DNA from 4 places in the Paenibacillus sp. FSL F4-0097 genome. Region 2 is predicted to be linked to each of the others. Evidence: riboswitches for the same ligand, from Rfam matches in the RefSeq annotation. Region 2 holds a riboswitch; each other region holds the start of a gene.
The links. A riboswitch is a leader RNA that binds a small molecule or an ion and turns the genes downstream of it on or off. The one in region 2 is predicted to bind cyclic di-AMP.
Positions count from the first base shown of each region.

Region 1: it holds a riboswitch for cyclic di-AMP, as region 2 does, so the genes downstream of both, MHH86_RS00545 (C40 family peptidase) here and MHH86_RS26035 (TrkH family potassium uptake protein) in region 2, are expected to answer to the same signal.
Region 3: it holds a riboswitch for cyclic di-AMP, as region 2 does, so the genes downstream of both, MHH86_RS02610 (hypothetical protein) here and MHH86_RS26035 (TrkH family potassium uptake protein) in region 2, are expected to answer to the same signal.
Region 4: it holds a riboswitch for cyclic di-AMP, as region 2 does, so the genes downstream of both, MHH86_RS26490 (alpha/beta hydrolase) here and MHH86_RS26035 (TrkH family potassium uptake protein) in region 2, are expected to answer to the same signal.

Region 1 covers NZ_CP151965.1:112,032-119,658, reverse strand. The annotation lists gene MHH86_RS00570 (PBP1A family penicillin-binding protein) at 1-374, shown strand, start outside; gene MHH86_RS00565 (AbrB/MazE/SpoVT family DNA-binding domain-containing protein) at 580-1,053, shown strand; gene MHH86_RS00560 (YwhD family protein) at 1,133-1,639, opposite strand; gene MHH86_RS00555 (M1 family metallopeptidase) at 1,743-3,749, shown strand; gene MHH86_RS00550 (hypothetical protein) at 3,761-4,591, shown strand; cyclic di-AMP (ydaO/yuaA leader) riboswitch at 4,809-4,947, shown strand; gene MHH86_RS00545 (C40 family peptidase) at 5,005-5,433, shown strand; cyclic di-AMP (ydaO/yuaA leader) riboswitch at 5,796-5,938, shown strand; gene MHH86_RS00540 (C40 family peptidase) at 5,983-6,435, shown strand; gene MHH86_RS00535 (GNAT family N-acetyltransferase) at 6,624-7,109, shown strand; gene MHH86_RS00530 (cytochrome c) at 7,237-7,593, shown strand.
Region 2 covers NZ_CP151965.1:5,791,244-5,798,870, forward strand. The annotation lists gene MHH86_RS26030 (TrkA family potassium uptake protein) at 295-966, opposite strand; gene MHH86_RS26035 (TrkH family potassium uptake protein) at 980-2,338, opposite strand; cyclic di-AMP (ydaO/yuaA leader) riboswitch at 2,403-2,578, opposite strand; gene MHH86_RS26040 (CPBP family intramembrane glutamic endopeptidase) at 2,899-4,575, shown strand; gene uvrC (excinuclease ABC subunit UvrC) at 4,674-6,626, opposite strand; gene trxA (thioredoxin) at 6,748-7,065, opposite strand; gene MHH86_RS26055 (YqzM family protein) at 7,420-7,578, shown strand.
Region 3 covers NZ_CP151965.1:581,511-589,137, reverse strand. The annotation lists gene kdpB (potassium-transporting ATPase subunit KdpB) at 1-1,383, opposite strand, end outside; gene kdpA (potassium-transporting ATPase subunit KdpA) at 1,400-3,076, opposite strand; gene MHH86_RS02610 (hypothetical protein) at 3,293-3,784, opposite strand; cyclic di-AMP (ydaO/yuaA leader) riboswitch at 3,962-4,151, opposite strand; cyclic di-AMP (ydaO/yuaA leader) riboswitch at 4,570-4,734, shown strand; gene MHH86_RS02605 (hypothetical protein) at 4,803-5,357, shown strand; gene MHH86_RS02600 (hypothetical protein) at 5,372-5,893, shown strand; gene MHH86_RS02595 (hypothetical protein) at 6,027-6,386, shown strand; gene MHH86_RS02590 (hypothetical protein) at 6,849-7,055, opposite strand; gene MHH86_RS02585 (ABC transporter permease) at 7,090-7,627, opposite strand, start outside.
Region 4 covers NZ_CP151965.1:5,899,200-5,906,826, reverse strand. The annotation lists gene MHH86_RS26510 (endo-1,4-beta-xylanase) at 1-776, shown strand, start outside; gene MHH86_RS26505 (alpha-glucuronidase family glycosyl hydrolase) at 859-2,913, shown strand; gene MHH86_RS26500 (Nif3-like dinuclear metal center hexameric protein) at 2,974-3,732, shown strand; gene MHH86_RS26495 (hypothetical protein) at 3,817-3,990, shown strand; cyclic di-AMP (ydaO/yuaA leader) riboswitch at 4,310-4,496, shown strand; gene MHH86_RS26490 (alpha/beta hydrolase) at 4,584-5,411, shown strand; gene MHH86_RS26485 (exosporium glycoprotein BclB-related protein) at 6,782-7,627, opposite strand, start outside.

The DNA.
Region 1 (7,627 bases), 1.3 Mb from region 2:
CCCCGGAGCTATCAACTGCAGTCTGGGTTGGTTACGACAAGGGGCGCGACATCGCAACTACCGACGGACGGCGCGCAGCCCCCATTTTCGCCCAATTTACTGAAAAAGCGCTGGAAAATGTCCCTCCAAAAATTTTCCCTATTCCAGATGGAGTAGTCAGCGTATACGTCAATCCGCAATCCGGCAAACTTGCTACAGCAGCATGTCCCGACAAAGAACTGGAAACTTTTATTAGTGGAACTGAGCCCACCGAATACTGCGAACTGCATGGCACAGGCTCCGCTCCTGCTGTCGATGACACACAAAGTAAGGTAGATTCTGCTGAAGAAAACCGTTCCCTGTGGAAGAACATTAAACGCTGGTGGTTGAATTAGCCTCTTCATTTATATTGAAGGGGTTTTTCCTTTTTTATAAGTTATATATTGTAGTAACAACAGGATTGCCAAACTCAAATATCACTTATCGCACAAGGGATGTAACCGTTTTATTTATTATGCTTACCCCATTCTCTTAACTCTCAATTACTGCTATAATAGTTATTAGAAACCAAAATATAATGATGTAAATGAGGGACATGGGATGAAGGATACAGGCATGATCCGGAGTTTAGACAGTCTTGGGAGAATTGTGGTTCCCGCAGAAATCCGTATGACGCGTAATATCGACATTGGTGATCCTATCGAATTTTTTGTTTTAGACGAAAAAATCATCGTCCTTAGGAAGTACACCTCGACAGAGTGTACATTTTGCAGAAGCCACGACCATGTCACCTACTATAAAGAGCAGTTTATTTGTAGCAACTGTCTAAAAGAAATTGTCGATCCTGAACGCATGTCTCAATTGCCAGAGTCACGTGAAGATTTTGTTGTTGAGGCATCGGAGCAAAACACCAGTATCCGAAAGTCAAAGACAGAGGAAATGTGCCAACGCCTAGAACAAGCTATTGAAGATCATCCCTATGCCAACCAAAAAGAGCTTGCAGAAATCCTCGGTATTAGCCAAGCGAGAGTGAGTCAGCTCAAACGCAAGCTTAGCAGCACAAGCAAATCATAAATTAAAAAAGCTTCGACGCTCCTATTTCCGGAGGTCGAAGCTTTTTCTATATCGGATAACCCTTCTGGAGGCTCCTATACTATTCAGTCAGTGCAGCTTTAAGCTCATCTGAGGATGCATTCCACCATGCTTCATTATGAGAGATCAGAAGGGATTTGAGCGCCGACTTCTCAATGGCTCCAAGCCCTGCCACATCGATCTTGCGTTTAAGAGCTGCATCCAGCTTATTGACATGCTCGGCAAGAATTTTCCATCCGCGGCGCGCTTCTGTATCAATCCACATTTCACAGGCTGTGATTCCACCATAAAATTGAGCTTCCAATGTACGGTCTACCGCTACCCATACCACCCAAACCTGTCTTCCATTCGGTACATCTTCACGATTCATGGAAAATTTAATTCCTTTTTCCACTTTGCTCTTGGCATGCATGGCACCGATATCAATAACCGCCACATCACCATCAATAATGACAGGTGAAACGTTGTTGAGATCTATAGAGCCTGCTCCAAAGCCTTTATGTTTACTTTTAGCGTTCACAATATTTAAGGCAATCTGTTTCTTGCCCTCCGGTTGTATGTTGTCCACGAGTGCACACCCTTCCTCTTACGAATAATTTAATTTTAGCTAATAATGCGGCGATTGCAAACATATACATCCCGTAGATGCTTGTCACGGGAGGAATCACACTATGAAGTCACTGTCATTAAAGTACATCATCTTTGCGACCCTGGCCATCCTCGCGCTGCTAGGAGGAGGAATATGGGCCTTTTCAGGGGATAGCTCTACAGCTTCTGTTACTAGCTTTGCTTCAAAAGAGGCCAAGTCCTCCAGCGGCACAGCGCCTGCAGCCGTACCACAGCAGGTATTGCCTGAGAGCGCGCCCGTCCCGGCAGAGGAGGCTTTAAGCCAGCGGGTAGTCGAGTATCACATTGATGTCCAGCTTGTTCCTGACACAGAAACCTTAAAAGCTTCTGAGACAGTAACCTGGACACACCCCGGAGTAAAGCCAGTAAGTGATTTATATTTTCACATGTATCCAAATGCATTTGCCTCATCAGATACCACCTTTATGAAGGAATCCGGGGGGACGCTCAGAGGCGACAGCATGCCTGAGAACGGCTTCGGAAATATGACGCTGACCGATCTGCGCACGACAGAAGGAACTTCGCTAATGCAAAGAGTGCAATATGTCCAACCTGATGACGGCAATATCAACGATAAGACGCTCCTAAAGGTACATCTTCCTCAGCCTGTTAATGGTGGGGAAAGTGTAACACTTAAGCTTCAGTATGAAGTCCAGCTGCCCAAAATCTTTGCTCGCATGGGTGCTTCAGGTAACTTCGTTATGGCTGGGCAATGGTTTCCTAAGCTTAGTGTATACGAGCCTAAGGGCACACGCGGAGTTAAAGAAGAAGGCTGGGACCTGCATCAGTATCACGGGACTTCTGAGTTTTACAGTGATTTTGGCATCTTTAATGTAACGATTGCCGTCCCTTCCAACTATACGGTGGCAGCGACCGGATTTCCTGTAAAAAATGCCAAGCTCAAACAAGATCAGAAAATATATCAGTTCTACGCCGATGATGTCCACGATTTCGCTTGGGCCGCTTCCCCTGATTTTACAGTAGCTGAGGAAGCCTTCTCTACGCCGGAGGTGCCTGGAGTACGAATTAAGGTGTATCTCGACCCACTACACAAAGATTTAAAAGAGCGTTACCTTCAGGCTGCCAAGGCTGCCCTGACCTACTTCAGCAAATGGTATGGTCCTTATCCCTACTCTACGCTGTCTATTGTCGTCCCACCTAAGGAGGGCAACGGTGCTGGAGGAATGGAATACCCTACCCTTATTACAGCCTTTGGGGCCGCGGATTCTTCTCCAGATACCTCACTTGAAAGAACCGTCATTCATGAAATCGGCCATCAATACTTCTACGGTATGGTAGCCAGTAATGAATTCGAGGAGGCCTGGCTGGATGAAAGCTTCACTTCCTATGCCGAAGACAGACTTATGGAGCAAGAATACGGTATCAAGTCTAATTTGCCTTTACAGGCCAGCCTGGTGACTATACCTGAGCCGTTAAATCTGGAAACGTGGAAATATGCAGGGGCGGATTCCTATAGCCGAAATGTTTATATCCGCGGCAAGCTTGTACTTAAAGATATCGAACGCCAGGTAGGTACCAAAGCAATGAACAACATCATGTCCTCCTACGCTCGTAAGTTCCGTTTCCAGCATCCTGCTACGTCAGATTTTCAGAAAGTCGTTGAGAAGGTAACCAAAAAATCATGGCAGGCCTATTTCGATGATTACATTTATGGTGATGGAGCGCCTGACTTCTCAGTAGATACGATTACTTTTAAAAAAAATAACAGCGGCGATGCTCCAAGCTACGAATCATTAGTGAAGATTTCAAACAAAGGGAGCCATTACGTTGATGTTCCCGTGAAATTCACATTCGCCGACAGCTCTTCGGTGCAGCGGGTCTGGAACGGTGAAGGAGCAGAGACTACGTTTCAATTGTTAAGCGATAAGCCTCTTCTCTCTGCTGAGATTGACCCTGAACATTCCATCTTATTGGAGAGCAAACATCTAAACAACTTTAGGCTGGCGGAAATAGAGCCCAAGACGCTCTCTCGCTGGACATTAAGTGTAACTAAACTACTTGAAACCGTGCTCGGAACTCTTGTCTGGTGAGGTGAATGATTGTGAGAACATCGATAACCCGCGGCTGGCAAAGCATGAAGGAGCAATTTTATATTTTAATTCTGCTCTTCATCTACCGACTGATCTGGGGCTACTTTATGTATGGTTTCATCCGATCTGCTATTATTCCAATTCTACTGCGCTATCCGGATAAAGACGCCGGAGGCAGCGGTATGGGCAGACTGTTGTATTATATCGAGGGACAGTTCAGCTTGAATACGGACCCTGCGATACGCACTTGGTTATGGATGCTTCTGGCGCTTGTTGTCTTGCGACTTCTGCTTTCCCCTTTCATAAGGGCAGGATTGCTGCATGAGCTCCACCAGGAGCGAAAGGGCGAGCGTGGACTGTTCTTTTTCCCTGGCATGAAGATCTATGGACTACCTGTCTTAGTCTTTAGCCTAATCGAATGGGTGCTGACCCTGCTGCCGCTTTACTGGCTTGCTCCAAAAATGTACGGGCTGTTCTTATCCTCTTTGTTTAACTACGCTTTGTTACTTCATTTAGTACCATACGTATTGGCATGGCTTATATATATTTTTATCGTGCGCCTGTTTCTTCTATATATGCAGTTTGGTTACACCGGCGGTACAGGAATGTTCTCCTCACTGATCATCTGCTTGCGGTCACTGATTCCTGCTATAGGTGTTTCCATTGTACTTGGGGCGGGAGGCCTGCTCTTACTGCTAGTGTGCGGACTGACGGGTCTGTTCTGTCCCGGCCTACCGGCACTTATAATACGGCAAATCTCACCACTACCTTCTACGCTCTTAAAAATGTGGGGAATCTCTGCACAATATCATCTATGGCGTAGCAAAGCATTTCCACAATAAATCAACCTTATTTGACATAATAAAAAGGTCCCAATTCCTGTATTCAGGAGCTGGGACTTTTTCTCATTACGGATAACTTAAGAGTATTTGCAAAATCGTAAAAGCTCTGTTACAATAAGTCCTGTGCTATTAGTAACAATTTTGTAATCAATTGAAACGATTCCTACATAACTAAATGTATTTATCGTAAGTGTAACTGTCGAAACGTCATTCTCTGGTGCTTAACACGCCTAATTCCTTTGCACCGGGAAGTGGGGGAACCATATTTTGGGTGAATTGATCTCGCTTTACAGGGATCATAGGGAATCTTCTACCGAACCCTTAAGCTAACCTCGCAGGCCTTGGAAGGAGTACATCTTTTGAAAAGACATAATTTAAGAAAAAAATGCGTCGCTGCGGCGCTAGGACTTGTAATGGCATTATCTATTGGTGGAGGAAGCGCCTTTGCCGACTCTAAAATGGACTCTGTAATCTCAAAGACTATTGGAGTTGCCTATAAAACCGGAGGTACAAGCACTGCCGGATTTGATTGCTCTGGATTTACAAAGTATGTATTCAAGAATGTGGGTCTTACTTTACCTCGTACATCAAAAGCTCAATATAGCGTTGGAACTGCTGTATCCAAAAGCAATCTGCGTTCTGGTGATCTAGTGTTCTTTAACACACTTGGCAATGGAGTATCCCATGTCGGCATTTATGTTGGAAACGGAAAATTCGCACAATCGTCCTCTTCGCGTGGAGTGACCATCACTTCACTCAGTCAGGCCTACTGGGCCAATCGTTATGTTGGCGCTAAAAGAGTAATGAGTACTTCAGCTTATCAAGCTGTAGCCTTCGATTGAAACCTTCCTCACAACTATAACCTCACAATTACAACTATATGAACCTGAATCTGATTATGCCCGTAATCAAATTCGGGTTTTTCTTTATTCCATAATATATTTTTACACTATTAGAGCCCAATTGAAACACGTTTATTTGATAAAAATTGCAATTATATTAAAAATTAGGTCATTATTAACGCTTACATATGCCTTTCTACCGTAAAAATGCCAATTTTTCTGCATTAATATGTTAAAAACGATTGCCAAGCGGCTTTCTGTTTGTTACAATTAGCGCAGTGAGATTTTAGTAACATTTTTGTAATCATTAAGTTGTTATTTACAAAGGTTTTGTCATGTATTGATTACAAGCTAATCCTAATCAACAGTATGAGCCGAGTTTCCTAACTATTAGGAAAACGGGGGAACCAACTTTGGGTGAATTGACCTCCATTATATAGAGGGGTCATAGGGGACCTTCAACCGAACCCTTAAGCTAACCTCGTAGGCATTTGGAAGGGGTATACACTTTTGAAGAAGAAGTTAGCAGCAGCAGTACTAAGCTTTTCCATCATCCTCACCATCGGAGCAGGAAGCGCTTTCGCAGATTCCAAAATGGATAAAGTGATTGACAAGGCCATCGGTACTAAATACGTATCCGGCGGTATATCCACTAACGGATTTGATTGCTCCGGATTTACAATGTATGTGTTTGATAAGATTGGCATTAACCTTCCACACCAATCAGGTTCCCAATATCAAATGGGCACAGCAATCTCCCGTGATGATATAAGAGCCGGAGACCTTGTATTCTTCAATACAAGTGGCAAAGGTGTCTCCCATGTCGGCATTTATGTCGGTGAAGGTAAGTTCGCACACGCTTCTACCTCACGCGGTGTTACGATTAGCTCTCTGAGTGATAGCTACTACGTGAAACGCTACGTTGGTGCCAAGCGCATTATGAGCACAGACGCTTACCAATCGGTTGCTGCTGAATCGGAAGACAATGATGATGTGCAATAAATAACGTACATAGGCTCTTTTCCAAGGTACTCTTGGAGGAGAGCTTGTTTTTTTGTCTTATTACTTATTTACCCCTCTCATAATTTGTAAAACATTCCCCTCATATAAAGTTTCTGAGTCGAACCTCCCCCATTTTGTATATAATTAGTAATATAGCAATGTCCTCGTGAAAGGAGATCGTTGACCTTATGATAAACCCCTCGGTAACTTTTCATGTTGTTCCTATGGAGGCAATTCACGGAGAAGCTATTTGTAAGTGGAGCTATACGCCCCCATATAATATTTATGGCTGGATGCCGTGGGAGCAGATGCAGGCTCTTGGCATCGAGTTTGGTGATCCGCAGCTCCGGGAGGAACAATATATCTCCATATTAAATGAAAATAAGGTTTTGTGCGGATTCGCACAGTTGTTCCCGATGGAAGGAGTCGTCCGTTTAGGAGTTGGGATGCGCCCCGATCTATGCGGCCATGGTTTAGGCAAACTATTCGTAGATGCCATCGTCCAGACAGCCTTGAGTCGTTATCCTGATCGTGAGATAGATCTGGAAGTCCTGACCTGGAACCAACGCGCCATTCGAACTTATCAAAAATGTGGATTTACGATTACAGATACGTATGAACGCCGCACACCTACAGGAGACAAACCTTTTTATTGCATGGTCTATGACAAATGATATTAAATACCAGATATTTCATAAGAATGATTGTATTCTCGTTCATTTTTTTGTCACAAACCCTATGATAACGCTTCACCATAAGCTATAATGTAGGGAGCAGCTTACATAGAAGGGACGAATTGGGATGCAGAAATGGATCATGAGCGGTTTGTTTTTTGCCGCCTGTGCCTTTGCGGTAGTACTCATGTTTACACTTCCGGGTAAAGAAGAGGTAGCAGAAGAAAATAAGCCCACGATGCCGGTAGTTCAACTGGACGCCGCAAAGGCAGAAGCAACCGTGAAAGCCAGCTGTATCACCTGTCACGGCGATCAGCTTCAAGGTGGAGTTGGACCAAGTCTTCAGAATGAAGGCGGTCAGCATGACGCTGAGGAAATCTACAGCATCGTCACCAAAGGACGTGGCCAAATGCCTTCCTTTAAGGAGAAGCTAGCTCCTGAAGAGATCGCCAACGTCGCACTCTGGCTCTCAGAGAAAAAGTAACCAGCCAAGCAACCAAAAACGCCCGTGTATGAGA
Region 2 (7,627 bases):
CGGCTATTTTCGGGGAAGTTTTCCCTAATTAGTTCACACCCAATCTGTACATCGTACAAACAAAGAACGCATATCGCCCATAGTCCACCGTCACAGATACCACAAATCATCTACTACAGCCGTACGAATATCACACCTAGTAACTCGCCCACCACACACCCCAATAGCACAGATCACTACGCGTGATCTATAGTCATATGGCATAGTAAAATCCATTACTTTTCCTACTCTTTACTCCATAAAAAAGAAGCTGCCCCCAAGTAGAATTCACTACTTTTGAGTCAGCTTCTTTTACTATGATTCTTGGTTCACAACTTCACTCTCAAAACGGTCAATACTTTCATTAGGACCAATGAGTACCATAACATCGCCTTCACTTAAATAATCATGGGCAGTTGGAGCGACGATTATTCCGCTTTCCCTATTTAGGGCAACAATGCTGCAGCCATATTTAGCTCTTGTATTTAAATCGGACAAGCTTCTGCCGTTCATGCAGGATGGCACGGTCAGCTCGACAATTTTATAATCCTTGGACAGTTCAATATAATCCAGCAAATTGGGCGTCACCAGCTGGTGTGCCACACGAATCCCCATATCCCGCTCCGGAAAAATAACCCGATCAACCCCCAGCCGCGACAATGCGCGGCCATGAAGGATGGAGATTGCCTTAGCCACCACTTGCTTGACTCCAATCTCCTTTAACAAAATGGCCGCCAGAATGCTTCTCTCCATATTGTCACCAATCGCAACAATCCCACAATCAAAGTTCCGTACACCAAGCGAGCGCATAATTCCCTCATCTGTAGCATCTGCTACTACCGTATGCGTCAGCTGATCGCTCATTTCCTCCACGCGTTCTTCATGGTGGTCAATGCCGAGCACCTCGTAGCCCATTTCCATCAGCTCAAGCGCCAGGCTTGAACCGAAGCGACCTAAGCCGATTACTACAAATTGCTGTGCTTTCATTTCTAATTAACTCCTATCCAATAATTATTTTACCTTCCGGATACTTATACAATGGTTTACCCTGTTTGGGACCGAGTGCATACGCTAAGGTTAGTGGACCTAGCCGACCTGCAAACATCGTCAGACAGAGTAGAATCTTACCGATCGCTGACAGTTCCGGAGTTAGCCCCATAGTCAGTCCTACCGTAGCAAAGGCGGAGGTCGTCTCAAACAAGATTGCCAAGAAATTACTGTCTTCAGTTGTGGAGAGTATCATCGACACAGAGGCGATTAACAACAAAGCCAGCAGTGTGATCGTTAATGCCTTGTAGATGCGCTCTTGAGCCAGCCGATAACGGAACAACACAACATCTTCCCGTCCACGCAGCATAGCAATAACAGCACCAATCATCATCGTAAAGGTTGTTGTCTTGATCCCGCCGCCCGTTGAGCCTGGAGAAGCACCAATAAACATAAGAATCACTATAAAAAATTGTGTAGCCTGCCGAAGTCCAGCAATATCAACTGTGTTCGCGCCAGCCGTACGGGGAGACACGGATTGAAAGAAGGCTGATAATATTTTACCGCCAAAATTCAGTGAACCCAGGGTACGAGTGTTAGTAAACTCGAATATAAAAATAACCAAAGCTCCGATCAGAATCAGCCCTGTGCTGGTGGACAGGACAACTTTACTATGTAGAGACAGCCTGCGGGTTACCCGAAACTCCACCAGATCTGACATTACAATAAAACCAATCCCGCCGGAGACAATCAGAAACATCACAATAATATTCACAAGCGGATCATATACATAATCAGTTAAACTGCGAAAATCCCCAAAAATATCGAACCCCGCATTATTAAACATAGACACCGCATGAAATACGCCAAAATAAATCGCTTTTCCAAGTGGCATATCAAAAGCCCAGCGAATAGACAGCAGCAAAGCGGCACAGCCTTCTATGACAAGAGAATATATAAGGACTCTTCGGATCAGCCGCACAATTCCTTCCATAGAGCCTTGATTCATGGCTTCCTGTAGGATTAGCCTGTCCCGCAAAGATATTTTACGCTTTAACACCAGTGAAAATAGAGTGGCCATGGTCATAAAACCTAAGCCGCCGATCTGGATCAGGATCATAATTACGGTTTTCCCAAAAATCGTGAACGAAGTTCCGGTATCCAGCACAACAAGCCCTGTTACACAGGTTGCCGAAGTTGAAGTAAATAATGCATCAATAAATTCTACGGAATTCCCGCTTGTGCTTGAGATGGGCAGCATAAGCAGCAAGGCCCCTATCAGAATAATCGATGCAAAACCAAGCACCAGTATCTGCGGCGGCGAGAGCTTCAGAAACTTAAATTCAGAAATCCTGCGAAACTGTGAAGCCACTTTGCTCACCTTCTTATCAAAAATTCCAACAAAAAAAGCACTGGAAAACCAATGCTGACTTGGTTCCTGCAGTAAATTAGCCTACGAGGTTAGCTGTCGGATTCGGACTGTGCAGGCTGCCCTATTCGTTCCTAGAACGAAATTCACCCCTGATGAAAGTGCCATTTATCTTGTACACTCCACTTTTCATCACTTCTTATGGTTCCCCCGTTTTCACCAGAAATTCGGCTACTATACAATTGCATACAAATTATATACGTTATTTAGTGAATTCACAAAGACACAATTAATGCTCATTCACATGAAAAAATGCGGTTTAAAGAGACTGCATCAAATGGAGTACCTTTTCTCATCACTTTTCCGTGTTTTCCCTGCAATTACACCGATTCTCACCATTCGTACACAAATGAACACGATAAAATTCATGGTATAAATTCACATGACTATTCTATACTATCTCTATTACCCATAAAAAGAACATATAATGTTTTTTGTAACCAGCCAGGCACTAATACTATAATGGAACATAATATTGTCAGTACATAACAAGGAGGCGTTACATGAATCCCGTCGGCCAGCCCCTACAGCAACGTGCCCTCTCCAAGAGGCTCATCATCTCGGGCATTATCGGTCTTATTCTATTTATTATGTTTCAGATTTCCCCTTCGCTGCTAAGCAGCTCTACAGGGGAAGATACCACCGTCATTAGCAAGGCAGAAGCCCGTGACCAAGCCGTATTATTCGCAGAACAAAAGCTCAATTACACCGAAGCACCAAACGATCAATGGAATGTACTTTACGAGACGGACTCTTCCTTTTATGGTTATATGTCTCGCGAGAAGCTTGTGGAGGACTATACCAAGAAAAAATTGGATCAAAAATATCCTTTTGATGTCTTTCGTGCAACGCTTACTCCGTCAGCGGATCAAGAGCCGCAAATCATTGTTGACCTCAATATGTATACCGGCGAGATTGTCGCTTTCTCAAAGGCTGCAAAAGTTGCCTCCGAAGAGGGGGCTGGCATTGCTTCCGTTGGTGCAAAAGAGGACAAGGGAGCTGACCTCACTCTAGCGCAGAAGGAGAATCTTGCTCGTCCTTGGCTTCAGGAATGGGAAGTAAATCCTGCCAAGCTACAAATTGAATCGAATACAGGAAGCCATGGGCTAGTGTATACGGATAGTACTGTTCAGGTCGGCGAATCCTTATTGCACTATTATTTTGATTTCAGTGGAGAGCAGGTCTCCAGCTTTAATGCCGGATTCACTGCACCAGCTTGGCATACCTCCTACGTACAAGGACAGACCTCTTTAGCGGAAAAGCTAACATTATTCGGTTACGGTATACCCACACTGATTTTAGGAATTCTGGCACTCGTCTACAGTATTCTTAGAAGAGAGCATACTTCCTTTAAACGTGGAGTATTCCTAAGCTCAGCCTATTTTGTAATCATGATGATCAGCACCTATAATATGCTGCCTGAATCTACGGGCGAAGGGCTAGAAGCACAGATTACCTCTGTCATTATGTTTATCATTTATGCTTTGTACAGCCTGCTGATGTCCTCCTTGCTCTACTTCTCTTTAGTGGGCGGCAATGGCTTATGGCGAAAAGAGGAAGGCATGAACCCTTGGCCCCGCGCCAAAGAGCCCGGCTATGGACAATATGTGTTGGACAGTATCCGGGCTGGTTACATCTGGGCTTTCGTTCTGCTAGGGGTGCAGACGGTTATGTTCATCATATTATCGTTTACCTTGCACAATTGGTCTACTACAGACGCCACCCAATCTCCTTATAACATGAGATATGCTTGGCTTCTGCCTATCGTCGCATGGCTCGCTGGTTTATCTGAGGAAGCCATTTATCGCTTTTTCGGAATTCCTATGCTGAAAAAGGTGTTCCGGAACACTTTTGTCGCTTGCTTGATCACCACGCTGGTTTGGGCGTTTGGCCATACGTTATATCCGATCTATCCCATCAGCTCCCGTCCCATTGAGCTGACCGTAATCGGGCTGCTGTTCAGTTATATTTTCCTTCGTTACGGATTTATTGCTGTCATGTTCAGCCACGTCGTGTTTGACAGCATCCTGATGGGCGCTACGCTGATCTTTATGAAGGAGAGCGTAAATGTAGGCGCGGGTATCTTCGCGATTATTATGCCGTTCATAGTCGCTTACATCGTCTATCGATTTAATCCACCACAGAAACCTAAGCCGGTGGAGCCTTCTTCTTTGATTTAAGAAAATAAAATAGTGTACATCCTATAACCAAATTAAAAAAAGGGCATCATAGCAGCTTTAGTCGCTGCTGTGATACCCTTTTTCTTTTGTCATCATTGCTATGAGGTTGGCTCTTCGTCCTTGAGCGCATCAAGAATTTGTCTTGCCAGCTTTTCTCCAATAGAAAGTGTACGGAAATCATCCACGGAGGCTTCTTTAATTTTCTTAAGCGATCCGAAATGCTTAAGCAACGCTTTACGGCGCTTCTCACCTATACCAGGTATAGAGTCCAGCTTGGAGGTAACCATGGACTTCCCGCGCTGTTCACGGTGGAAGGTGATCGCGAACCTATGGACCTCATCCTGAATCCGTTGCAAAAGGTAAAATTCCTGACTGTCCCGGGCTAGCGCGACAGGTTCTGGCGGATCTCCAACCAAAAGCTGAGCCGTCTTATGCTTATCATCCTTAACAAGGCCGCAGACCGGAATGAATAATCCCAGCTCATTCTCCAGAATATCAATAGCAGAGGAGATTTGCCCTTTCCCGCCATCGACCACGATAAGATCCGGTATCGGAAGATTCTCCTTCAATACCCGTTCATATCGCCGCCGAATGACCTCGCGCATCGTTCCATAATCATCCGCACCCACTACCGTACGAACCTTATATTTACGATACTCTTTTCGTGCAGGCTTGCCATCAATGAAGACAACCATCGCTGAGACCGGGTTAGTCCCCTGAATGTTCGAGTTATCGAACGCCTCAATGCGGCTCAAGCGTTCAAGACCCAAGCTCTCACCTAAGCTGATCGCTGCTCCAGAGGTACGCTCTTCATCCCGTTCAATCAGCCGGAATTTCTCGTCGATAGCCACTCTTGCATTTTGACAGGCCATGCCAACCATCTGCTTCTTAAGGCCGCGTTGTGGCACAAGCACCTTAATGCCCAGCCACTCCTGCAGAATGGAGGCGCCGCCGGCGGCATCCACGATCCCAGCTGCAGCAGCTTCCTCCGCCGCCGTCGAACGTGCCTCAGCCTCTTCAGCCGATTCAGGAGTATCTTCACCCTGTTGTAAATCCGCTTCTGCTGGAGCAGCTATCGTGATCTCAGGTTTAGCCTCTTTATTAGCCAGAGACTCCTCATCGAGCACATCCGGCAGCAGAATCTCCTGCGGCAAAGCGGGATTATCACTGTAATACTGCGTCACATAAGACATAAAGTCACTGTAGGCTTCACCATAGAACGGGAACACGGAGGAATGGCGCTGGATCATCTTCCCTTGTCTCATGTACAGAATCTGTACACACATCCATCCCTTGTCTACAGCATAACCAAATACATCCCGGTCCTTAGTATCTGTAGTGTTGATCTTCTGCTTCTCCATCAATGCATCGATATGGATAATCTGATCCCGCAGTTCCTTCGCCCGCTCAAAATATAACTCCTCAGCAGCTTCCTGCATTTTTTGCTGTAAATCCTTTTTAACCGCCTCATGACCTCCGCCTAGAAAAGCAGCGATATCCTGCGTAATCTGCTCATACTCGGATTTCTGAACCTCCTTCTCACACGGTGCCAGACACTGGCCCATGTGATAGTAAAGACAGACCTCCTTTGGCATCACACCGCATTTACGAAGCGGGTACATACGATCTAGGAGCTTTTTTGTCTGCTGAGCAGCATAAGCATTAGGATAAGGGCCAAAATATTTTGCTTTATCTTTAATCACCCGGCGTGTAACCTCAAGGCGCGGGTGAGTTTCATTCGTTATTTTTATATAAGGAAACGTCTTGTCGTCTTTCAAAAGCACATTATAACGCGGCATATGTTTCTTAATCAGATTACACTCTAGAATGAGCGCTTCCATGTTACTGGACGTAACGATGTATTCGAAATCAGCAATATTAGCGACAAGCCGCTGCGTTTTACCATTATGACTGCCTGTAAAATAAGACCGCACCCGATTCTTGAGTACCTTCGCTTTGCCCACATAAATAATAGTGCCTTCCTGATTCTTCATCAGATAGCAGCCAGGCAGATCGGGTAGTAGTGCCAGTTTATTGCGGATATTGTCCAAAATGATCCCCTCCAGCTAAATTGGACCCATGATTAGTTGGCATTCAGCACACAAAACGCCTCCGGAATGAACCGAAGGCGCTGAGTGGCAGGGCCGAGGCCCGAACAGTAGCATCTATCAATTATTGATGTTTTGCTACGATATTTTTCAGGGATTCTTTGGAGTTCAGTCCCACAACTTTATCTACCGGTTGACCGTCTTTGAAGAAGATCAGAGTTGGGATACTCATAACACCAAAACGGGAAGCCGTTTCCGGATTCTCATCCACATTCAATTTTGCAATTTTCACGTCGTCTCCCAGCTCTGTGGACAATTCATCCAAGATTGGAGCGAGCATTTTACAAGGACCACACCAAGGAGCCCAGAAGTCTACTACTACAGTACCTTGACCTTCCACTTCGTTACTGAAGGATTGGTCAGACACGTTCACGATAGCCATGATATTGTTCCTCCTTTAAGTTTTGCGAAGCATTACGCACATCTTAAGCCAAAGCTTAGTTCATGGAAGCTGCTCCGAAATATGAGTTAATAAATTGTTTCATGTAATATGATAACCAAATTACCACTTACCGACACATTACAAGTATAACATATCTTTATGGGATATGTGAAATATCACTCGCAATTATATTGCCTTCAATGTATTTTTTTTACGTACTCTTTTCTTTACAACCTCCCCAGCATTTCGGTATACTTAAATAAAGCGCATTAATTGTCAATGACTTATTTCATAAAACTAATGTCAATTTGCATCTAACAATACAGGGCTTGTCCCTGTAAGGAGGCAGAAACTATGGATGTTAACGCGCAAGTACGGGACCCACGAGAACATATCAACGAAGAACCCCGCAATGATCTTGGGGATTTAATGACCGGATTTTTCGGAATGACCACGTTTATGACGGTTGTCTTTTTCGGAATGGTCATCCTTAAATTCATTCTCTCGGAGTAAAGGAATCATCGCACAATAAAAAGAAGCTGTCTCAAAAGTAGTGAATGCT
Region 3 (7,627 bases), 1.7 Mb from region 2:
TCCCATTTTTCGCAGCTCATCAAACCGCTCTTTCATGCCTGGCTTAACTGTATCCTTTAAGTAAATAAGTCCATAAATCCGGTTGTCTACCGCAACAGCAAGCGGGGTCCCCCCCATTCGAGCGATAGCATCGGAATTACTGTCGAGGTTCGCGGGAATGACTCCGCCCTTCGACTGTACCCATTTCTTCACGGAATCGACTGCCCCTTTACGAACAGATCGTCCATCACGCAGATCTATACCACTCATCCGGGTCTCAGCCTTAAACTCTACGAGCTCTCCGCCTTCAGCAAGTTTGCTGTCATAGCTGCGTTCCAGCTTCTTAGCCAGCTCAATAACAGAACGTCCTTCCGGAGTCTCATCCTTTAGCGAACTAATAGCTGCCCAAGCCGTAAGCTCAGCTTCCGTTTCATCTCCAACTGGCACAAAATCACTCGCCATCCGGTTTCCGAAAGTAATCGTACCGGTCTTATCTAGAATCATTGTATTAATGTCGCCGGCAGCTTCAACGGCCTTCCCTGACATAGCAAGGACATTAAACTGTGTGACGCGGTCCATCCCTGCTATCCCGATAGCGGAGAGCAGTCCCCCGATTGTGGTCGGGATCAGACAGACCAGCAAGGCGATCATAACAGGAATATCTAGATCAACGCCCAGGTAAGTCGCAATAGGCCGCAAGGTCACTACTACAATCAGGAAAATCAACGTCAGACTGATCAAGAGTGTATTTAGTGCAATTTCATTGGGTGTCTTCTGACGTTTCGCCCCTTCAACGAGGGAGATCATCCGATCCAAGAATGACTCACCGGGATCACTGGTAATTTTGACTTTAATCTCATCACTAACTACCCGGGTGCCGCCTGTGACTGAGCCGAAATCTCCGCCGGCTTCCTTAATAACAGGTGCAGATTCACCTGTAATTGCCGATTCATCTACGGAGGCCAGCCCTTCAATCACTTCACCATCGCCAGGGATAAGTTCTCCCTGACTGACGATCACGATATCTCCTTTCCGCAGCTCGGAGGAAGAAACGGTCTTCACAGACCCTCCAACGAGCTTATTAGCTGTGATATCCTGTTTCGTTTTCTTAAGCGAATCCGCCTGGGCCTTCCCGCGGCCTTCAGCCAGCGCTTCAGCGAAGTTGGCAAACAGCACTGTGAATAACAGAATGAACAACACCGTGATATTGAAGCCTACCGATTTCTCTGCATTAAAATATCCGGGGGCCAGTACCATAAGCAATACAATAATCGTGCCGATTTCGACTACGAACATGACCGGATTTTTGATTAACGTCACCGGGTTAAGCTTAATAAAGCTATCCTTTACAGCGCTTAGGAGTATGGGTCCCGTCAGCAGCTTTTTTCTTTTTACAGTACTCATCTTGTTCTCCCTCTTCCTACCGTAAGGTCAAATATTCTGCAATCGGGCCGAGCACAATGACCGGCAGAAACGTCAGCGCACCGATAATCACTACCGTACCAATCAGAATTCCGGTGAACAGACCATTGTCTGTGCGGAATGTGCCAATCGTCTCAGGAACCGGCTTCTTCTGGATCAGTGAACCTGCAACTGCCAGCATTGCGATTATAGAGACATAACGGCCAAGCAGCATTACGATCCCGGTTGTAACATTCCAAAAGGTGGTATTGTCCGCAAGCCCTTCAAATCCTGAACCATTGTTCGCGGCAGAAGAGACATATTCATATAACACTTGGCTAAGTCCATGGAATCCGGGATTCGTGATGGAACCGTTGCCCAAGTCCGTTAAGAACGCACCTGCTGTTGGTACAAGGATAATGAACGGATGCACAAGGATAGCAATCGCAATCAGCTTCATCTCCTTGGCTTCTATCTTTCGCCCGAGAAACTCTGGTGTTCTGCCAACCATTAGTCCACATAAGAAGACGCCCATGATGGCATACATCAGCATATTGATTAGTCCTACACCTTTTCCCCCGAAGACGTTATTGAGCATCATTAGGGCCAGAGGGGTAATGCCACCCAGCGGTGTCAGCGTATCATGCATATTGTTAACACTACCTGTCGTAGCTGCCGTTGTTACCGAAGTGAACAGAGAAGATTGCGGGATCCCAAAACGTACCTCTTTACCTTCCATGCTGCCTTGCGAAGACTCGATCCCCAGCGCATTAATAGCGGGATTCCCTTTAGTTTCCGCATAATAATTCAGCCCCAGCAGCAGAACGAACAAGGTCATCATTGCTGTGAAAATCACCCAGCCCTGACGTTTGTTCTTAGCGAACAACCCGTACATATATGGCAAAGAGGCTGGCAACATCCACATAGAGAGAATCTCCAGAACGTTCGTAAGTGGATTAGGGTTCTCAAAAGGATGCGCTGAATTGGCTCCGAAGAAGCCGCCACCATTCGTACCTAAGTGTTTAATTGACTCCAAAGAAGCGACTGGACCGATAGCGATTTGTTGCGTCTGCCCTTCGAGTGTAGTGACCTCAAGCGATGGCTTGAGCGTTTGTGGCACATGCAATCCTACCAGCACCAATGAAACTAGCAGAGCTAATGGAATGAATACACGAATATGTGCTTTTACGAAGTCCTCAAAAAAATTTCCGACTGATTTCTGTCCTGTAATCCCTCTGACAAAAGCAACCGCAACAGAAAATCCGCTCGCTGCAGACGTGAACATCATCATCGTGATGACTGCCATTTGTGAAAAATACGATAGTCCCGTCTCCCCGCTATAATGCTGCAGGTTCGTATTGGTCATAAAGCTGATCACCGTATTTAATGAAAGCGTCTGTTCCATATCGGCAATTCCATTCGGGTTCAGCGGCAATCCCCGCTGTAATCTTAGAAAAATATAACTGAAAGCAACCAGTACGATATTAGTTAAAACAAAGCTGAGTGCATACTTCTTCCAGGACATTCCGTCCCGTTTTTTCAGGCCGATCAGCTTATAAATACCTTTCTCTGTGCCTGCAAACCAGCGATCCGTACGATTCGGTTCGTTAGAAAATACATGATATAAATACGTCCCCATCGGCTTGACCAACAAGATGAGAATTACAATTACGACGACTATTTGCAAAATGCCCATGAATGCCCCTCCTTAAAATTTCTCAGGATGAATCAACGCGTAAACCAGATATATAAACAACAGTAGGGTAACAGCGATTACTAGAATCACAGCTTATCCCTCCCCGTATCCTCAACTACACCTGCGCACCAGCGCATAAAGCCATAAAATAACCCGTAAATTACAGCTAACGAAGCCACCATATACAGATCCCTCATATCTTCCGCACTCCTTCCATTATCCTTGATGAGGTGATCTATCGATTAGAAAATCAGCATCACCACTATGGGAATAGATTACATAGCTCGCACCAAGTCTTTTATAGACCAATCTAGGATTTATAGAACTTGTAATCACAAAAATTGGCTGTGTCGTCCAGGTACGGCACATCTGAATATAGCGGCAGCAAAGCGGAAAGCTGCTCTCAAACAGATATACCCTGCCTACCGGGAACGATGGGCGAAACCAAGTGCTCTGATGGCGGGTATCCACTAGAATAACCTGCTCGATTCCGAGCTCCTCTAGTAAAGCTTTCTCAGCCAGATTGTTGGTTAATCCCGCCATCTTAATACCCCTGAACTTCAGAAGTTTAATGAAATGTTCTCCCGCCTTTGTAGGCGCACATACAAGCACATATTCATTCTGATCCGTCATCTCTTTTTTCTCCTCCTGCTCATTTACAACAAGGAGGCAACGAAAATCTCCGAAAGGATGTTGACCTATCGTCATTTTCGGGCACAACCTAAAGCTCGGTTGTGTCACGTCATTAGACGCTGCCTAACAAATACCGCTAATGATGAATTTAGCGACCTCTTGGGGGAGGCCTCCATAAATGCTTTGCTTCTAAGAGCACAGCAAAAAGCCACAAAGGATCTCCTCTGTGGCTCGCTAGCGGTCACATTGCACTCATCCTCTCTCCATACGCTTACGAGGTTAGCTGTCGGATTCGGGCGGTGAGAGTCGCCCTACCTGTATAGATGCGAGCTCACTCGCACCCTCTACAGGATTCACCCCATAATCAGCTTCCGACTCTCACATCGGCTGCCGATTGTTGGTTCCCCCGCTTTCCTTATCGGAAATTAAGCGGATCAAATATTCGATTGTCGTTGAAACAGGAGTAATCATACTCTTATGCACGAAGACTTGTAAAACCTGAATGATGCCAAAATAATGCAAATTAAAAACTATTTTCCCATTAGATAGCGCTTACTTGATATCTAATCTCTCTATATCTCTTGTTTACTCGAGTTTCGAGCGTTTAATCGCTATCTATAACCCATGTGATTTTATTCACCTTTTTAGGGTGAAAATACTGCAAATTTCCTTTATAGGTTGAAACGCAAGAAGCTGAGGTTGAGCGAGAAAGAGCTCGATAACACGCCATAAATACCTATTTACCTCGTTTTTCAGTCGTAGTCGGCAGGATATGGTTAAAATCGCTCTAAAAGAACATTTTCCGTTTTTTACAGAAAATCTTGAAAAGAGTATGATTCGGGTTGAATCTAATTCATGAAAAACAATCAACGCTGAGTTCCTGCATTCGCAGGGAACGGGGGAACCATCAGGCCACCTGGCCTACTTGGGGTGAATCCAAAGGAGACTGCGTAAGTCTCAATAGGTAGGGCGACTCTCACCGTCCGAATCCGACAGCTAACCTCGTAAGCGTAAAGAGAGAGACCCTTGATCCGCCACGCTTTGGCCCAGGTATATCTGCCTGTAATCCAAAACCGCAGCAGAGGTCCTCCTCTTGCTGCGGTTTTTGCGTTACCTGAGCCTATTAGGTGATAGCACGCTGGATGGGGTGAATGTTTTGAAGCACTATTATTTAGGGATACATCAAGGGCTGCTTGAGCCGATAAGTCTAAATTACGTTTGTTTCGGGGCCTTGTGGTTCGAAGAAAATAATCACAGGTACATTGTAGGTTATGCATTTGGCCAGAACCAGATCCAAGCCCTTCGCCAATTCAGTACACCTTCTTCTTGTAAAGACTGTTTAGACTCTAAGATTGTATATGAAATATATAAAAAAATTCGAGAACAACAACAGCAGCAGGATTGGTCATCGCATCAAAAACTCCCGTGGTTTACAGCCTTCAAGGAGCCTTGGAAAGATGTAAGCGCCGGTTGGTATGTCTTGAGATCCCGCAGCACCTTTCCCTTACATCTATCTGTTATACGGAAAGAGAAGTTCCGACTATGGCTAGAGCATACCGCAGTCTGTGAGAATAAAATGGAAATGCTCGCCTGTGTAGAAAAGGCTAGTGTCACTCATCATGTAGACTTAAAGCTTTTGGAAATCTAAGGAGGAACCCTACTATGGACCAGCGCAGACTATCCCGCATTGAAGTATTTGTATTGGATGAACCCGAGCCTATTCACTATGGAATGGAAGGGGCTGAAGGCTGCCGTTATGGTATTCTGAAGCTCACCTGTAAGGGAGGTTGCAGTTGGGGGGCTTGTCTAATCTCTGCCAACACCAAAAATTTCGATCTCATTAAATGGAGTTCTTTTTTACGGGCTATCTGTCATTGCCGTCTTGAGGAAGCGCTGGATAAGGTCCGCCGCGAAGGTTCAGATTGGGAGCAGGTTAAGCTTGAGCTAGTTCAGGGTGCTTTGCAGGATTTAAAGGCCAAGCTCCAGGGTAAATCCTTGGCTGGGCATATTCAGCAAGGGCGTCTGTACAGTGTTGCAGCTGGGGGGAGCAATTCCAGAAGTGAACGGCTCTACTACAAACCTTCCAAAGCTTTTTCCACTGCCTCCCAGCAGAAACACAGTTGCCCGGAACCAGACACCGCCGATCTTATCAATAAATCCATCTCTTACTTTTCTATATTATAGATTCAAGCAAATCTCTCATTCTGAAAGGATCGTGTTCACCATGCCTGACCCCTTACCTCCCGTGTCCACCTACAGTGCTAAATTTGCAGAGTGTGTTCAAAAGTATACTAATGAAGTCTACGTACTCAGTTCCATGTTATTAGAACAATCTAATGAGGCAGACAAGGTTACTATCCGCACCTTCACAGAGCTTCATAAAATATATCGTCAGGATAACTTCGACCCTCAGTTATTCTCTATCCACGCTTACCGCACTTGTATTCGCCAGTGTGCTGATTCTTTTGCCCGGCGCTCTCTTCTATCGGCTAAGGGATTACCTTGGGAGGAACAGCTTGTGAAGGTATTGTGGTACGGCTTAAAGCTGCCTCTTTCTCAAATAAGCATTATTCTGCAAAAAAGTGTTCCTGCACTGAAAGCACAGCTTAGAGCTGTACGGGAGCAGATGACCGACCAAGCGGATATACGAACGAGCGCAAATCTTTCTATAATTTAGTCACTAACTAGAATTCAGACGATCTTTAAGCGCATGAAGCATCTAACGGACTCAGGAGCCTTTAATTGAAGCTTTTCCTCAAATTTGGCCGGCGTTCGGACTCCAGTAGAAATCCCGAGCGATGAGCGTCTCGGATCGTCTTCAAGCAGGCCCTAATCATCTTCCACCAAGGCAAGGCTTACGGACCCAGATGACATTATTTGCACGTTTATCGCCTTTTGAGCATAGTATCGGACTCCAGTGCAACTATTTGGTTAAAAGAGCTACTAATTCACCGTTTTTCATGCCAATAGCGACTATTGTGTCCGATATCTTGCCAAATCTCGATGATTGTTGCATTTAAGTGTTGCTGGGTCCGTTAGCTATATCAGCTCGTATACAAAGAGATTGCCAACGCAAAAACGGGGATATCCCAGCAACCATAAATGGCTGTTAGGATCCCCCCCGAAAATTCAGTACCTACTATTGTGCCTTACTCTTACGCGCCTTACTCTTACGCGCCTTACTGTACATCCACAATCCTGCCAACATCCCCACTATAGCAACACCGGTCAATACGCCTTGAACGAAATCCATAAAAGTGGAGCCATCCGGAAGCATTCTACTAACCGAAGCCAGTGATACCGAACTCATTAAAAGCATAATGGTATATTGTTCGCTTGTAGACATCATTAGCACTCCTTAAAAGTTATATGAGGCCTTCTTAGATCTTGTATGCTTTCATCGCTTTTCTGATTTCTTTAATACTTGGGCGTTTGCCGTACATCAGTACGCCGGTACGATAGATCTTGGCTGCCAGCCATCCGAAGATGAAGGTAGTCACAAGCAGGATCAGCAGCGATACAATGACTTGCCAGATCGCCACCTCACCGACACCAATTCGGAGCAGCATCGTCAATGGTGAAGTGAAAGGTACATAACTCGCTATCTTAACCACTAGAGTATCGGCATTGGAGATACTGAACAGTGGAACATAGAACGCTACGAAGCCTAACATCATGATTGGCATTACCGCCTGACCGAGATCCTCCGTACGGCTGACAATCGAACCTACAGCCGCATACATCAAGGCATAGAGGAAGTAACCTAATACGTACAAGACAAATCCATAGAGCAGCAAGTTAATATTGAGCTGGCCTAAATCGAGATCAAAATCAGCCAATACGGTTGCGTTATGCGGGAGCGTCAAATTGACGACGATCGCTGCGACAAAGATCCCAATTTGCAATATTCCTACTAGG
Region 4 (7,627 bases), 110 kb from region 2:
TGCGCGGGCATACTTTAGTCTGGCACAACCAGACTACGGACTGGTTGTTTGAGGATAAGAAGGGTGGGCCTGTAAGCAAAGAGGCATTGCTTGCACGGCTCAAATCACATATTCAGACCGTGGTTGGGCGTTACAAGGAAGATATCTATGCTTGGGATGTTGTAAATGAAGTTATTGCAGATGAAGGAGAAGAACTTCTTCGCCGGTCAAAGTGGCTGGACATTGTCGGACCGGAGTTTATCGGCAAAGCGTTTGAATATGCTCATGAAGCCGATCCTAAGGCTTTATTATTCTACAACGACTATAACGAGTCTAATCCCCTTAAGCGCGATAAAATCTATAAAATGGTGAAGTCGCTGCTGGAACAAGGAGTGCCGATCCATGGCGTCGGATTGCAAGCACACTGGAATTTATACGATCCGAGCTTAGACGATATACGTGCTGCTATTGAGAAGTATGCATCTTTAGGGCTTCAGCTCCAATTGACAGAGCTGGATGTATCCATGTTCCGTTTCGATGACAAACGCATGGATTTAAAGGTTGCACCTGCCGAACTGCTCGAGCTGCAGGCAGAGCGGTATGAAGCGATGTTTGCTCTGTTGAAAGAATACCGCGACGTGATTAGCTCTGTCACTTTCTGGGGAGCAGCGGATGACTATACATGGCTGGACGAATTCCCTGTTCGGGGACGGAAAAATTGGCCATTTCTATTCGATGAGCAGCATAATCCTAAGCCGGCTTATCATCAATTGCTTAACGCTGTCACCAAATCATAGAGTGGGTAATCTGCTCAAGCTTGCGAATCATGAACCCGTCCTTTTTAATCCAGGGCGGGTTATTTATACGGGAGGAATATACATGACAAATACCGCTTATGAGGCTTGGCTCAACTATGGCAAGCTGAAATCTGGATCTCTATACAATCAATATTTAAATTGGTGTGGTGAGTTGGTTGTAACGGAGGACAACGAGACGATTCAGGCAGCAGCCGCGGAATTCATACAGGGGATGACCTCTATGCTGGGCAAAGCGCCACTGCTCACAGCGCAACCAGAAGGACCGTGTATCGTTATAGGAACCCTCCAAGGGGGGAATCCGTTAATTGGTAGAGTATTCGGAGGAGAGCGAACCGATTCACTAGGTCCTGAAGGTTTCCTTATACGTACAAACGCTACTGAGCGATGTATCGCTATCGGTGCTTTAACGTCTGTTGGAATTTTGTATGGTGTATTCCATCTTTTACGGCTGATAGGAACAGAAAGCGAGATAGACGCTCTAGATTTATCTATGAATCCGGTGAACGGCCTGCGAATGATTAATCACTGGGATAATTTTGATGGCAGTATTGAACGTGGCTATGCTGGACGCTCCTTTTTTTACGAGTCCAATCAATTTCTTAACGATACAAAGCGGCTACGTGATTATGCCAGATTAATGTCCTCTGTGGGTATCAACGCGATTTCGATTAACAATGTGAATGTTCATGAGCTTGAATCTCTATTTATAACGGAGCAATATTTGCCTGATATCGCGTTGATTGCAGGAATATTCCGCGTATACGCGATTAAGCTATTCCTCAGTGCTAACTTCGCCAGCCCGATACAGATCGGAGCATTGGACACAGCTGATCCTCTGGACCCAGCGGTGCGGAAATGGTGGAAAGATAAGGCTAGTGAGGTTTATCGGGCGATACCTGATTTTGGCGGGTTTGTGGTCAAAGCGGATTCAGAAAATCGACCAGGACCATTCACTTACGGACGTGACCATGCAGATGGCGCCAACATGCTGGGAGAAGCACTGGAGCCGTTTGGCGGAATCGTGATTTGGCGTTGTTTCGTATATAACTGCAAGCAGGATTGGCGTGACCGTAAGACAGATCGGGCCAGAGCGGCATATGATCATTTCAAACCATTGGATGGCCGGTTTAATGATAATGTAGTGCTGCAAATCAAGAATGGACCGATGGATTTTCAAGTCAGAGAACCGGTATCTCCGCTGTTTGGCGCACTGGAACATACCAATCATCTGATGGAGTTTCAGATTGCTCAAGAATATACGGGGCAGCAGCGGCATCTCTGTTATCTTGTTCCACAGTGGAAAGAAGTCCTTGATTTCAATACTTATGCCAAAGGGAAAACTACGCTTGTGAAACATATTGTGGACGGATCGGTGTGGGGAAATAAGTATAATGGTGTGGCTGCTGTAACTAATGTTGGAGATGACATGAACTGGACGGGGCATGGGTTAGCTCAAGCTAATCTGTATGGATATGGAAGATTAATTTGGAATCCGGAGCTGACGGCAAAAGAAATAGCTGAGGAATGGATTCGGCTTACCTTTGGCACTGATGAAGGTCTAGTGGCTGCTATTCGCGGGATGTTGATGGACTCATGGAGGATTTACGAATCTTACACAGCTCCATTAGGTGTGGGTTGGATGGTTAATCCGGATCATCATTATGGGCCGAATGTGGATGGGTATGAATACGCCAAGTGGGGAACGTACCATTATGCGGATCATAAGGGCATTGGTGTGGATCGTTCAGTCAAATCGGGAACGGGTTATAGCGGACAGTATATGGGGCTTAATGCATCAAATTATGAGAATCTAGCGTCTTGTCCGGAAGAGCTGTTGCTGTTCTTTCATCATGTTCCATACACGTATGTTCTGCAATCGGGGCAAACTATTATTCAGCATATCTACGATACTCATTTTGAGGGGGCTGAGCAGGCTGCACAGCTTCTAGCGACATGGGAATCACTTGAAGGCAGCGTGGATAGTGGATTGTATATGCAAGTGAAGCAACGTCTTGAAGAGCAAGCAGAGCATGCGCAGGAATGGAGAGATCGGATCAATACGTATTTTTACCGCAAGAGCGGAATTGAGGATCTTAAAGGCAGAAAGATTTATTAGATTTCGAATCGAGGGATGATGATAGTGAGCCTCACGATTAGAGCGATTTTGGAAGATTTAATGGGAACTGTGGAACAGGTAGAAGGGACTGTGGATATTCTGAACCCAGGGGAACCGGAAACTGAAGTCACAGGGATTATTACGGCCTTCTCTGCCACACAAAATGTTGTGGAGCAAGCAATAGCGTTAGGAGCCAATTTGCTGATCACGCATGAAGGTGTATTTTATAGCCATCATGCGGCGAGCGAGTGGTTAGAAGGTGATCCGGTTTATCATGCGAAAAAAAGTCTGATCGAACATTCCCAAATTGCTATTTTTCGTTATCATGATTATTGGCATCGGCAAAAGCCGGATGGAATTATGGTGGGTTTACTGCGAGAACTAGATTGGTCCGCATACGTGGAAGAGCAGCAAGCAGCTGCTACGATTCTCACTATTCCTGCTATGACTGTACTGGAAGCTGCTCAATATATTAAAAGTAAGCTAGGGATCTCTTATGTACGCGCTGCCGGTGACCTGTCTCTTTCCTGCAAACGCGTAGGGATATTAGTAGGTTACAGAGGAGGCGGGACGATGGCTATTCCGCTTTTTAATGATCACAATCTTGATTTAATTATTGCTGGTGAGGGACCAGAGTGGGAGACTCCGGAATATGTGCGGGATGCAGGGCACCAAGGCAGATCTAAAGCGCTCATCATGTTAGGTCATGCGGAGAGTGAAGCGCCGGGAATGAAATATTTAGCTGAAATCTTAGCAGACAAATATCCCATGCTTCCTACCCGGTTCATTGCTGAACAACCCATCTATCAGATGGTTTAATCTGGGGAAATTAAGAGTACGGAATAAATAAACATATTATGGAGAAAATGAAGGGAAACAGGTCACTGAGAAAGGAGTGTTTCAATGGAAATTCCTTTGGAGGCTGATGAAGTATTAAGTCGGATCAAAAAGCTGCAAAGCGACGGAAGCTCGATCAGTAAAAAACAAGTAAAGCAAAGCGACCCAGAGCTTATGAGAAGTGCGCTGTTCTTTTTTCCAAGCTGGGAGCATGCATTGAAAAACGCCGATCTTTTGTAGCCATAGTATTGTAAAAGGGAGCTAAGTGGACAGGGAATATCTCTGATTCTGCTTAGCTTTTTTCATATCTCCAGTGAAAAGGATGGCCTTTATATAGAAAGTACTGGTGTTTTAACCTCCGTTTGGCTTGGTTCAGAGCCATTTTCTTAAATAAAACGAGTAAACAAGAGCAAAAGAAAGAGAAAATGAAGAGTATGCTCAATATGAAATGAAAAGCATTGCTTTCAACATTATTTTGACCAGAGCCCTCCTTTACAAGCAAACCTTACAAGAGTATGATTCATCTCAGAACTGACAATTATCTTAAATTTACAATTACATAAGCAATCCGCTTAATTTCCGTTTCTGGAAAGCGGGGGAACCAACAACTGGCAGCCGATGTGAGAGTCGGCACTGGTTATGGGGTGAATCCTGTTCCGGGTGCATAACATGCATCCCTGCAGGTAGGGCAACTCTCACTGCCCGAATCCGACAGCTAACCTCGTAAGCGTATGGAGAGAGGATGAATGGCGTGTTTAGTGATGAATAGCCACAGAGAATCCCTCTGTGGTTTTTTGCTGCGTTTTTAAGCAGATATAGTCGTAGAATTTATTATGAAAGAGGTGTTACCTTTGCCTATCGCTAAACTGAACGGAACTTCGCTCTATTATGAAATCAATGGAACTGGCACTCCGGTTGTGTTTATCCATGGACATGGATTAACACACAGTATGTTCAAACCACAGCTGGAGTATTTTTCCGATAAATATAAAGTGATTTTGTGCGATTTACGGGGGAATGGTAAGTCTGGTAAACTGCTGGAGGCCCCACATGAGATTATTGAGACGCAATGTCTGGATCTGATTATGCTGTTGAATGACCTAGGTATTCGTGAAGCAGTTTTTGTAGGAATCGCCTATGGTGGCTTAGTCGTTCAGCATATTGCCAAACAATATCCTGAGCGTGTAAAAGCCATTGTGGTCGCAGACAGCTTCTGTAGGACTCATGGATCAACAATTGTAGGGAAAATACAAACTATGGCAGCATATTGTAGTTTGCTAATGTATTATCTCCCAAGCGAGCTGGTGTTGCCTTCGATTCGGATGATGTACCGAGAGCGCTGGAGTCTGGCCTACAATGAGATTAGAAGAGGGCTGCTGGACAAACGTCCCCGGGAGCTTTATCGGCAAAGGCTGGCTACGAGCCATGTTGATTACACCAGATGCTTAAAGGCTTTTAAACGTCCTGCTTTATGTATTGTAGGGGACTTTAATGAATTTGGAGTGAATTGTATGAAGGAAATGGTGTCCCAACTGCCACATGCGCAGTTGGCGATTATTCCGAACGCATTAGATCCAAGTAATCTGTGCCAGCCGGAGCAATTCAATGCGATTCTTCAACGTTTCTTAGAGAAGCAGCAGGGCAGTCAGCAGATTAGCTGATCTATAGGGAGACCTTTACAAGCGAAGCGTTTAAGTGGAAAAGGGCGTCCCATAGCCAGGGGGAATGAGCTGGCTATGGGACGTCTTTCTGGGTAGAACTTTAGGGAAATTCTCCCTAAAGTGAAGGTGATTATGGCTTCTAGCACGTGAATTAGGGAAATTCTCCCTAAAGTGATAGAAAGCATGGCTCCTAGAACGTGGATTAGGGAAATTCTCCCTAAAGTGAAGGGAATTATGGCTCCTAGAACGTGGATTAGGGAAATCCTCCCTAATAATAGGGTGTTTTTAGCCATAAATGGGTATTTGCATGAATTTTTAGGGAGGATTTCCCTAAAAACCTTATTTTAAAACGATTATCGATGAATATTAGGGAGGATTTCCCTAATATAATGGATATCTAACTAAAGGCTGGCTCATCAGTAGTGAAATCTACGAATGAGCCAGCCTTTGGTATTTTACTAACCGGTGGATGTTGAACATTTACAAGCATATTGTACCTAGAACGCCACTTAATGTCCCTACCCTACCACAGCATCAAATATAGCTCACCCGACGTGGGAAAGAACAGTAGACTCTAAGTAGTGAAGGTAAGAGTATAGAAGGGGCGTAGTAAGCGGTTCACCCGACGTGGGAAAGAACAGTAGACCCTAAGTAGTGAAGGTAAGTGTATGGAAGGGGCGTAGTAAGCAGCTCACCCGACGTGGGAGAGTACGGTAGACCTAAGTAGTTAAGGTAATTGTATAGAGGAAGGCATAGTAAGCGGCTCACCCGACGTGGGAAAGAACGGTAGACCCTAAGTAGTGAAGGTAAGTGTATAGAAGGAGGCGTAGTAAGCAGCTCATCCGACGTGGGAGAGTACGGTAGACCTAAGTAGTTAAGGTAAGTGTATAGAGGGAGGCATAGTAAGCAGCTCATCCGACGTGGGAAAGAAACAGTAGACTCTAAGTAGTGATTGTAAGTGTATAGAAGGAGGTGTAATAAGCAGCGTATCTGCAGCTCCTGATCGAGACCAAAGGAAAGGAAGGTTTCGGTAATAGGGATTCAGCCTCCGGACATGAGTAGGAGAGAAGAAGAGCGGGGAGTGACATTGACAGACTATCGGACTCAAGCGCTCTTATTTGCAACATTTTCCTATTTTTGAGTTGATATTGGACCCCATAGGCGTTATTTGTACAAAATAGACGCTATTGAGCACCATTTCTGCCCAATAGCGCCTCTCAGGTCCGATGATCTCTCTAAACAGGGATAAATTAACGAATAGCGGCAGTTGAGTCCGAAAGATCAAGTAAGTGTACCGTATATTACCAAAAAAGCATCTATCACTCCTTAGAAGGAATGGCAGATGCCTTTTTTTGAATTTGTTTTAATGATTATACAATCGTAAAGCCAGCACTTGCATAACCAGTGACTGTATTTACAAGGGTGAGGCCTGTAGCAGTGGCTGAGAATACCATAAGCAGACGTGTCTGTGGTGTTACAGCAAAATTGATATCATTTGTAATTCCATTGACAAAAGTTCCTAGATTAATAGTACCTGTGATAGGTGGGAGCGCTACTAATGCCCCTGGAATAGCAGTAAATGTGTTATTTGGTGTGGCCGATTGGTACAACTGTGCTGTTACATTTATTGTAGTACCAAGCAGCGATAAAGCTATGGTATTACTGAAATAAGCAGCAAGGGATGTTATCACTCCTGCACGAGGAGTCGAGAATGCAAAGTTGATAAGCGGTCCAAGGAGAGTACCTGTTAAATCAATATTACCGCCAACAAGAGAAATGCCTGTGGCTGAACTTCCGAAGCCTACAAGGCTTGTTGTTCCCACCAAACCACCTAAAACCGTGGTCATAATAATAGGTCCTCCGGATGCCAGCGGAATAATTGCACCGTTACCGGTTGCACCAGTGACTCCGGTAATGCCAGTAGCTCCAACCGCGCCGGGATCACCCGTTGCACCCGTAGCTCCGGCAACGCCGACCGCACCGGGATCACCAGTCGCACCCGTTGCACCCGTAGCTCCGGCAACGCCGACCGCACCGGGATCACCAGTCGCACCCGTTGCACCCGTAGCTCCGGCAACGCCGACCGCACCGGGATCACCAGTCGCGCCCGTTGCACCAGCAGGGCCTGCCAAGCCTGCAGCGCCAGTCGAGCCAGTCGCTCCAGTTGCTCCTACGCCTGGACCCGCTGGTCCTTGCGCACCTGTTGGCCCTTGAAT